DNA from 2 places in the Phycicoccus ginsengisoli genome. Region 1 is predicted to be linked to the other one. Evidence: predicted binding sites of a transcription regulator. Region 1 holds the regulator's gene; the other holds the start of a gene.
What was found. Region 1 encodes HspR, which represses chaperone genes until heat shock. Its sites were predicted from a motif close to AAGTTGAGTCNNNNNGACTCAACTT; they were not measured.
Positions count from the first base shown of each region.

Region 1 (4,693 bases):
AGCAGCCTCCCGAAGGGCGAACCACCCCGTGACCAAGCGCTCCACCCTCGTCCTGCTGTGGACCCTCGCCGTGCTGGGCCTCCTCGTCGGCCTCGGCCTCGTGGTGCTGGGCGCGGCCGCCGGCGGCGTGACCGGGACGCAGGCTGCAGCCGTCACCGGCCTCGGCCTGCTCGTGCTGGCCGGTGCGGGGTGGCAGCTCACGCGCCTGCTGCGCTACCGCCGTGCGGCCGGGGAGCTCACCTCGGCCCGGACCGAGCTCGCGCAGGCGCTGGACACCGCTGCGCCGGGTCGACGGGACGCCTCCCGGGCAGGACGCACCGGGCCCTCGGCGGTGCACGAGGCCGCACGCCCCGTCCGCCGGGACGACACGCCCGCGCGGGAGGTGCGCGCGTGGCACCTGGCCGTGGCCTGGGCGGTCGCCGCGGTCATCGCCGCGATCGGCGTCCTCTTCCTCGCCGGCGGCCTGGTCGGCCTCCTGGGCGGGAGCAACGAGGTTGCCGGCGCGCTGCTGGCGGTGGTGGGACTGGTGGTCCTCTGGGGCGACCTCACCTACGCCCGCGGGATCATCCGGTCCCGCCGGGGCCTCCCCGGTGCGTCGGTCGGCCCGCCGGACAGCTCGGCGGACGGCTCGGCCGACGGTTCCGACCGGCCCCACCTCCGCTAGGCACGAGCGGCAGGCCCTCGGCGGCCGCTCGCCGCGCCCCCACCGCCGCACCCTCACCCGCCCTCAGAAGAGGCCGACGACCTCGCCGTCCTCGTCGAGGTCGATGTCCGCTGCGGCCGGGTGGCGTGGCAGGCCGGGCATGGTGCGCATCTCGCCACTGATCGCGTAGACGTAGCCGGCGCCCGCCGCGGCCCGGACCTCGCGCACCGGGAGCCGCCAGCCGGTGGGGGCGCCGAGGAGCGTGGGGTCGGAGGAGATCGACAGGTGCGTCTTGGCGATGACCACGGGGAAGCCGCCGTAGCCCAGCACCTCGAACCGCTCGAGGTCCTTGGCCGCGGCCGGCGAGAAGTCGACGCCGTCGGCGCCGTAGACCTTCCTGGCGACCGCCTCGATCTTGTCGCGCAGGGTGTCGTCGAGCTCGTAGGTGAACCGCAGCTCGCTCGCTTCGCCGCAGGCGGCCACGACCGCCTCGGCCAGGTCGAGCGCACCCTTCCCGCCGTCGGCCACGTGGGTGGAGACCGCGACGTGCGCCCCCTCCGCCTCGGCCACCTCCCGGATGACGGCGTGCTCGGACTCGAAGTCGGACGGGAAGGCGTTGACGGCGACCACGGGCGACATCCCGAACGACCGGACGATCTCGAGGTGGCGGCGCAGGTTGTCGACGCCGGCACGGACCGAGCGCGGGCTCTCGTGCAGCATCTCCGGCGGCAGCGGCCGGCCGGCCACGACCTGGTAGTTGCCCGAGTGCGCCTTGAGCGAGCGCACCGTCGCGACGAGCACGGCGGCGTCCGGGCGCAGCCCCGAGACCCGGCACTTGAGGTTGACGAAGCGCTCGGCCCCCATGTCCGAGCCGAACCCGGCCTCCGTGAGCAGGTAGTCCCCGGTGTGGATGCCGAGCCGGTCGGCGACCACGGAGGAGTTGCCCGTCGCGATGTTGCCGAAGGGGCCGGTGTGGACCAGGACCGGCGTGTTCTCGGTGGTCTGCAGCAAGTTCGGCTGGAGTGCGTCCTTGAGGATGACGGCCATCGCGCCGGCCGCCCGGACGTCGTCGGCGGTCACCGGCCGACCGGCATACGTGAAGCCCACGACGATGCGCCCGAGCCGCTCGCGCAGGTCGCGCAGCGACGTCGCCAGGCCGAGGACCACCATCACCTCGCTGGCGGCGGTGATGTCGAAGCCGCTCTGCCGCGGCACACCGTCGATGCGGGCGCCGAGGCCCTCGACGATGTTGCGCAGGGCGCGGTCGTTGACATCGAGCACCCGCCGCCAGGCGATGCTGCGCGGGTCGAGGCCGAGCTCGTTGCCGTGGTGCAGGTGGTTGTCGACCATCGCGGCGAGCAGGTTGTGCGCCGCGCTGACGGCGTGGAAGTCGCCGGTGAGGTGCAGGTTGAGCTGCTCCATCGGCAGCACCTGGCTGTGGCCTGCTCCGGCCGCGCCGCCCTTGATGCCGAACGTCGGTCCCATCGACGGCTGGCGCAGCGCGAGCGTGGCGCGGTGGCCGAGCTGGGCGAGGCCCTGGGCCAGGCCGACCGCCGTCGTGGTCTTGCCCTCCCCCAGCGGGGTCGGGGTGATGGCCGTGATGACGACGTACTTCGCTGGCGGCCGGTCGGCGAGGTCGTGGACGGCCGCCAGGTCGACCTTGGCGACGTGGCGGCCGTAGGGCTCGAGACGCTCCGGGGGTATGCCGGCGGCGCGCGCCACCTCGGCGATCGGCTCGAGGTGCGCGGCCCGGGCGATGGCGAGGTCCGTGGGTGCTGGCGACGAGGACACCCCGTCAGTGTGCCCCGGCGACGGCCGCACCATCAGGGCCGGAGGTCCGTGGTGCGAGCCCCCGGGCCGGGGTAGGAGGGTGCAGGCCGACGGGGCGGTGGTGAAGGGGCCTGCCGGCTCAGCGGGAGCCGGGGCGCCAGACCACGAGGGCCTGCGAACGCTCGCTGCGCACCCGCTGGCCGGCGCGCAGCGCATACACCTCGCCGCTCGGGCCGACCGCGAACACCCGGGAGCCCGGGCCGCCGTAGCCGGCGGCGGTGCGGGCCTCCTCGAGCTCGGCCCGCAGCTCGCGCACCCGCGCCTGCAGGGCGGAGACCTGGTCCTCGAGCGCGAGGATGCGCTGGATAGCGGCGAGGCTGATGCCCTCGTCCTGCGACAGCCGCTGCACCTCGCGCAGCAGCGCGACGTCGCGGCCGGAGTAGCGCCGGCCGCCGCCCCGCGTGCGCGAGGGCCGCACGAGGCCGAGCCGGTCGTACTGGCGCAGCGTCTGGGCGTGCATGCCGGCGAGCGCGGCGGCGACCGAGATCACGAAGATCGGCGCGTCGTCGTCGGGCCGGAACTCGGGCTCGGCCGCCATGCTCACCGCCGGGCCTTCTCGAACAGCTCCGCCCGCGGGTCGTGCCCGCCGTCGAGCTCGCGCAGCGTCTCCACGGCGGCCTTCGCCTCGTCGGAGAGCCGCTGCGGCACCACGATCGCGACCTTGGCCATGAGGTCGCCGGGGGCGTCCTTGCGCTGCACCCCGCGGCCCTTGACCCGCAGGACGCGACCGCTCGGCGTCCCGGGCGCGATCCGCACCTTGACCGGGTCGCCCTCGAGGGTCGGGACCGACACCGTGGCACCCAGGGCGGCCTCGGCGAAGGTCACCGGCAGCTCCACCGTGAGGTTGTCGCCGTCCCGGCCGAAGACCGGGTGCTTCTCCACCGTGATGGTGAGGATGAGGTCGCCGGCCGGCGCGCCGGAGTCCCCCGGCTGGCCCTTGCCGCGCAGCCGGATCTTCTGGCCGTCCTTGACCCCGGCGGGGATCCGGGTGGTGATCTGGTCGCCACCCGAGGTGCCCAGGGTCACCGTGGCACCGGAGACCGCGTCGCGGAAGGACAGCGTGGTGCGCGCGGTGAGGTCCGCACCCTTGCGCGGGCCGGTGGGGGCACGGAAACCCGCACCCCCGCCGTAGGCCGGGCGGCCCCCGAACATCCCGCCGAGGATGTCCTCGAGGTCGGGCTGGCCGCCCCCGCCGGTGGAGTACCGGACGCGGGTGCCACCTCCCGGGCCTCCGCCGCCGAACATCGAGGAGAAGATGTCCTCGAAGCCGCCGTTGGTGGCACCGCCCGGACCACCGGCCGTGAAGCGGGCCCCGCCGCGTGCCATCTGCCGGATGGCGTCGTACTCACGGCGCTTCTCGGGGTCGGAGAGCACGGAGTGCGCCTCGCCTACGTCCTTGAAGCGCTGCTCGGCCGCGGCGTCCCCCTGGTTCTGGTCGGGGTGGTGCTTGCGGGCGAGCTTGCGGTAGGCCTTCTTGATCGCCGCCTCGTCCGCGTCCTGGGGGACGCCGAGGATCGCGTAGAAGTCCTTCTCGAACCAGTCCTGGCTGGCCATGGCGTCCTCCTCTCAGCGGGACGGGGTGGGGAGTCGTGCGTCGGTCCCGGCCCGGAGCCGGGTCACTCGGGGTCGGCGACCGCGACGCGGGCCGCCCGCAGGACCTGCTCGCCGGCGCGGTAGCCGGCCTGCAGCACCTGCACCACAGTCGTCGAGTCGCCCTGGACGGAGCCGTCCGCGGGCCACGCCGTGTGCATGAGCGCCTCGTGCTGGTTGGGGTCGAACTCCTCCCCCACCGCGCCGTAGCGCTCGAGGCCGAACTTGCCGAGCGTGGTCTCGAGCTTGTCGGCGATCTTGGCGAACGGGCCGTCGGCGAGGTCCCCGTGCTCGCGCGCACCGGAGATGTCGTCGAGCACCGGCAGCAGCGTCTCGAGCACGTCGCGGACGGCGCGCTCCTGCACGACCGCGCGGTCGCGGTCGACCCGGCGCTTGTAGTTGACGTACTCCGCCTGCAGGCGCTGCAGGTCGGTCAGCCGCTCGGCCGCCAGCGCGGTGTCCGGGTGGACCTGCGACCCCGGCTGCCCGGCGGCAGCCGGCTGGGCACCGGACTGCCACTCGCCGGTCACGGTGTCGTGGGACGGCTGCTGGTCCGCGACGGCGGCCTGCTCCGCGGCCGCCGCCTCGGCGGTGGTGGGCTCGAACTCCTCCGAGCCCACCATCGCCTCG
Region 1 is NZ_BAAGYN010000004.1:94,549-99,241, forward strand. Features, by position in the region: gene ACYVDO_RS07820 (hypothetical protein) at 29-664, shown strand; gene ACYVDO_RS07825 (formate--tetrahydrofolate ligase) at 728-2,434, opposite strand; gene ACYVDO_RS07830 (heat shock protein transcriptional repressor HspR) at 2,553-3,011, opposite strand; gene ACYVDO_RS07835 (DnaJ C-terminal domain-containing protein) at 3,014-4,027, opposite strand; gene grpE (nucleotide exchange factor GrpE) at 4,090-4,693, opposite strand, start outside.

Region 2 (4,693 bases), on a different contig from region 1:
TCGGTGAGCTGGCCGCCCTCCTCGTACCCGACGTAGCCGGGAGGCGAGCCGAACAGCCGCGAGACGGTGTGCTTCTCGGAGTACTCGCTCATGTCGAGCTGGATCAGGCTGTCCTCGTCACCGAAGAGGAACTCGGCGAGCGTCTTGGCCAGCTCGGTCTTACCGACACCGGTCGGGCCGGCGAAGATGAACGAGCCACCGGGACGACGCGGGTCCTTCAGGCCGGCACGGGTGCGGCGGATCGCCTGGGACAGCGCCCTGATGGCGTCGTCCATGCCGACGATGCGCTTGTGCAGCTCGTCCTCCATGTGGAGCAGCCGCGAGGACTCCTCCTCGGTGAGCTTGAAGACCGGGATGCCCGTGGAGGCAGCCAGGACCTCGGCGATGAGCTCCTCGTCGACCTCGGCCACGACGTCCATGTCGCCGGACTTCCACTGCGACTCGCGCTCGGCCTTCTGGGCGAGCAGCTTCTTCTCGTCGTCGCGCAGGCGCGCAGCCTTCTCGAAGTCCTGCCCGTCGATGGCCGACTCCTTCTCGAGCCGCACCGAGGCGATCTTCTCGTCGAACTCGCGCAGGTCCGGCGGAGCCGTCATCCGGCGGATGCGCAGCCGCGCGCCCGCCTCGTCGATCAGGTCGATCGCCTTGTCCGGCAGGAACCGGTCGTTGATGTACCGGTCCGCGAGGTTGGCCGCCGAGACCAGCGCGGCGTCCGTGATGGACACGCGGTGGTGCGCCTCGTAGCGGTCGCGCAGGCCCTTGAGGATCTCGATGGCGTGCGACAGCGTCGGCTCGGCCACCTGGATCGGCTGGAACCGGCGCTCGAGCGCCGAGTCCTTCTCGATGTGCTTGCGGTACTCGTCCAGGGTCGTCGCGCCGATGGTCTGCAGCTCGCCGCGGGCCAGCATCGGCTTGAGGATGCTGGCGGCGTCGATCGCGCCCTCGGCGGCACCCGCACCCACGAGGGTGTGGATCTCGTCGATGAACAGGATGATGTCGCCGCGCGTGCGGATCTCCTTGAGGACCTTCTTCAGCCGCTCCTCGAAGTCACCGCGGTAGCGGCTGCCGGCGACGAGCGCGCCGAGGTCGAGGGTGTAGAGCTGCTTGTCCTTGAGTGTCTCCGGGACCTCGCCCTTGACGATGTCCTGGGCCAGGCCCTCGACGACCGCCGTCTTGCCCACACCGGGCTCGCCGATGAGGACGGGGTTGTTCTTGGTGCGGCGGGACAGCACCTGCATGACCCGCTCGATCTCCTTCTCGCGCCCGATGACCGGGTCGAGTTTGCCCTCGCGGGCGGCCATGGTGAGGTTGCGGCCGAACTGGTCGAGCACCAGCGAGCCGGCAGGAGTGCCCTCCTGCTGGACGCCCGCGCCGACACCGGCGGTCGCGCCACCCTCCTTGCCCTGGTAGCCGGAGATGAGCTGGATGACCTGCTGGCGCACCCGGTTGAGGTCCGCGCCCAGCTTGACGAGGACCTGGGCCGCGACGCCCTCGCCCTCGCGGATGAGGCCGAGCAGGATGTGCTCGGTCCCGATGTAGTTGTGGCCGAGCTGGAGAGCCTCGCGCAGGCTCAGCTCGAGGACCTTCTTCGCACGGGGCGTGAAGGGGATGTGGCCGCTCGGGGCCTGCTGGCCCTGGCCGATGATCTCCTGGACCTGCTCGCGGACCGACTCCAGCGAGATGCCGAGGCTCTCGAGAGCCTTGGAGGCGACGCCTTCACCCTCGTGGATGAGGCCGAGCAGGATGTGCTCGGTCCCGATGTAGTTGTGGTTGAGCATGCGCGCCTCTTCCTGCGCGAGCACGACCACCCTCCGGGCCCGATCGGTGAACCGTTCAAACATCTCTTCTGCTCCTGCCTATCGAGATCATCTCGATGCTATCCGTGCTGCCTGACCGTGGCGCGGTCCATTCGGCGACCGATACGGGATCGGGACGAACGGACCAGTCCTCCCGCGTCCGAACTGCGGGCCGGCCACGTGGCTCACCGTGCGCAACGCGGCGGTTCTCCGGCCTGTTCCCGGGGCTGAGTCGGGTCCGCTCCATTCCGCCGTGGGCGGACACGCCTGCCGTCGGCAGCGTCACGCGGCGGGCCCCTTCCTGCGGACCTCCTCGACCTGCTCCATCGCCGTGCGGAGCTCGCCGAGCCAGGCGTCCGACCGCTCGCCGACGAGCTTGACGCACCAGGCGAGCGCGTCGGCCCGCGAGCGCGCGACCCCGGCCTCGACGAGGGTGTCGAGCACCCGGCGCTCCGGCTGGCGCAGCCGCGTCATCACCGGCGCGGCGAGGTGCGTGAAGAGCGACTCGTGGCCGCCGACCCGCACCCCCCAGCTGACCTTGCGGCCGGAGAGGTGCTCGAGCTCGCGGGCGATCTCGACGCGGCGCTCGCGGGTCTCCTCGCGGAAGGTCTTCGCCCGACCCCGGGCCGCCACCTCGCGGTCGGCGTCGTCGGTGTCGTCGGGCAGCTCCGGGGCGGCGAGGTCGCCCCAGATGATGAGCTCGTCGCGGTCGCGGGCGACCTCGACGGGGCCGGTGAACCATTCCTGCGGCAGCCGGCCGGCGAGCCAGGCCTCGGCTGTTGTTCGTGTTGTCATGTAATCATGATTACCCAGCAACGCCATTCGGGGAAGGCGTGCGGCGTCCGCCCACGGCGAACGGGGCGCAGAGGGACAAACTTGTTCATCACGACGTCTCCGTGAAGAAGTTCCAATCCGTTCTCCACCGGGGTGCGAACGACGGGCACCAGGCACCCGCCGGGGGTTGCCTCGTCGAAAGGAACTGTCATGAGCGCTACCAGGAGCACGACCCTCCGCGCGGTCCTGGCCGCCGGAGCCGTCGCCGCCGGGACCGCCGGCCTCGCCGCGCTGCCCGCCCAGGCCGCCTCCACGGCCACGGTCACGGTGGTCCACGGCATCCCGAAGACCCCCGTCGACGTGTACGTCGACGGGAAGAAGGCCCTGTCGGACTTCACCTTCAAGACCGTCACCGACCCCATCAGCCTGCCGGCCGGCTCGCACCAGATCGCCGTCCGCCCCGCCGGCGCGGCCAGCGGCTCGAAGCCGATCCTCACCCTCGCCCCGAACCTGCCGGCCGGCGCCAACGCCACGGTGGTGGCCTACCTGACCGCGGACGGCAAGCCCGCCCTCAAGCCGTTCGTCAACCCGACGACGGCCGTCCCTGCCGGGATGGGTCGGGTCATCGTGCGGCACACCGCCGCCGCCCCCGCGGTCGACGTGCTCGCCGGCGGCAAGCCGATCATCACGAAGCTGACCAACCCCAACGAGTCCATGCTCATGGTGCCCGCCGGCACGGTCTCCGCCTCGGTCGCAGCGGCCGGGACCACCAAGCCCGTCATCGGCCCGGTCGACCTGCCGGTGACCGCAGGCAAGACCCTCGTGGTCTACGCCATCGGCAGCCTCCAGGACGGCAGCCTCACCGCCGTGACCCAGAGCTACGCGAGCGGCGGCAGCTCCGCCCCCGGCTCGGTCAACGCGGGCACCGGCGGCCAGGCGGGCGACCGTGGGCCGGCGACCGCGCTGCTGGTCCTCTCCGGCCTCGCGGGCGCCGCCCTCGTGGTCGGCGGCTCGCGCCATCGGGCGACCGCGACCGTCCGGCGCTGACGCAGCGAGCCCAGACAGCACGGACAGCGCAGACAGCACCGTGAGCGACACCGGGCGCCGGTCAGGGCGGGGCATCCTCCCCGTCGTGGCCGGCGTCCTGGTGCTCGCGGCCACCGCGGTCGGGGTCGCCGTCAAGCTGTCCGACCGGCCCCTGCCGGACGCCGGGTCCCTCCCCGTCGCCGCGCGGACCTCGTCCTCGACCCCGTCGTCCTCGACCCCCTCGTCCACCACCGAGACCTCGGCGCCCGGGCCCAGCACCCCCGTGGGTGACCCCACGCCAGCACCGACCGCCCCCTCGAACGGCCTGACCATCGCGCCCGACCGCTCGTTCGAGCCCACGACCCTGCGCGTTCCCGCCATCGGCGTGGTCGCGCCGGTGGTGCCGACGGCGGTCGACGGTCGGGGGGCACTCGGCATCCCCGACGACCCGCGCCAGGTCGGCTGGTGGTCCGGCGGCGCCGCACCGGGGTCCCCCTACGGCACCACGCTGCTCGCAGGTCACGTCGACTCCGCGAGCAAGGGCCTCGGCAGCCTCGTCGACCTCAGCCGCACCCCCATCGGCGCGCGGGTCACGGTCAGCGGGCCCGGCGGCGCCAGCCAGGCCTACCGGGTCGTGGCCCGCCGCTCCTACCCGAAGGCGACCCTCCCCGTCCGCGAGCTCTTCCGCCAGGACGTGCCCGCCCGGCTGCTGCTCATCACGTGCGGCGGCCAGTTCGACCGCAGCACGGGCCACTACGAGCGCAACGTCGTCGTCTTCGCCGTCCCGGCCTGACGAAGGGAACGACCGGCGGCTTCCCTCCTGCCCGTGACGGTGACATGCCGAACGGGGCTCGCTCGGAACCGTTTCGCCTCCAGCCCTCGGGCGCGCACCGCAATCGGGCCCGCGCGGAACCGCTTCCGCCCGAGGAGGCGCCGTGCGCCGGGAATCGGACCCGTGCGGAACCGTTTCGCACAGGGGGAAGGCGGGCGGGGCGCCGAGGGGACGACCGCGCGCTCGACCTGGGGGGCAGGGGCGCCAGGCTCAGCGCAGGTGGCGCTGGTCGCTGATCCGCCTGGCCTTGCCGAGCGACCGCTCGAGG
Region 2 is NZ_BAAGYN010000003.1:20,346-25,038, forward strand. Features, by position in the region: gene ACYVDO_RS05260 (ATP-dependent Clp protease ATP-binding subunit) at 1-1,838, opposite strand, end outside; gene ACYVDO_RS05265 (hypothetical protein) at 2,076-2,588, opposite strand; gene ACYVDO_RS05270 (DUF4397 domain-containing protein) at 2,778-3,614, shown strand; gene ACYVDO_RS05275 (class F sortase) at 3,655-4,386, shown strand; gene paaK (phenylacetate--CoA ligase PaaK) at 4,636-4,693, opposite strand, start outside.
Region 2: the regulator HspR is predicted to act here: its motif matches at 2,018-2,042, upstream of ACYVDO_RS05260 (ATP-dependent Clp protease ATP-binding subunit).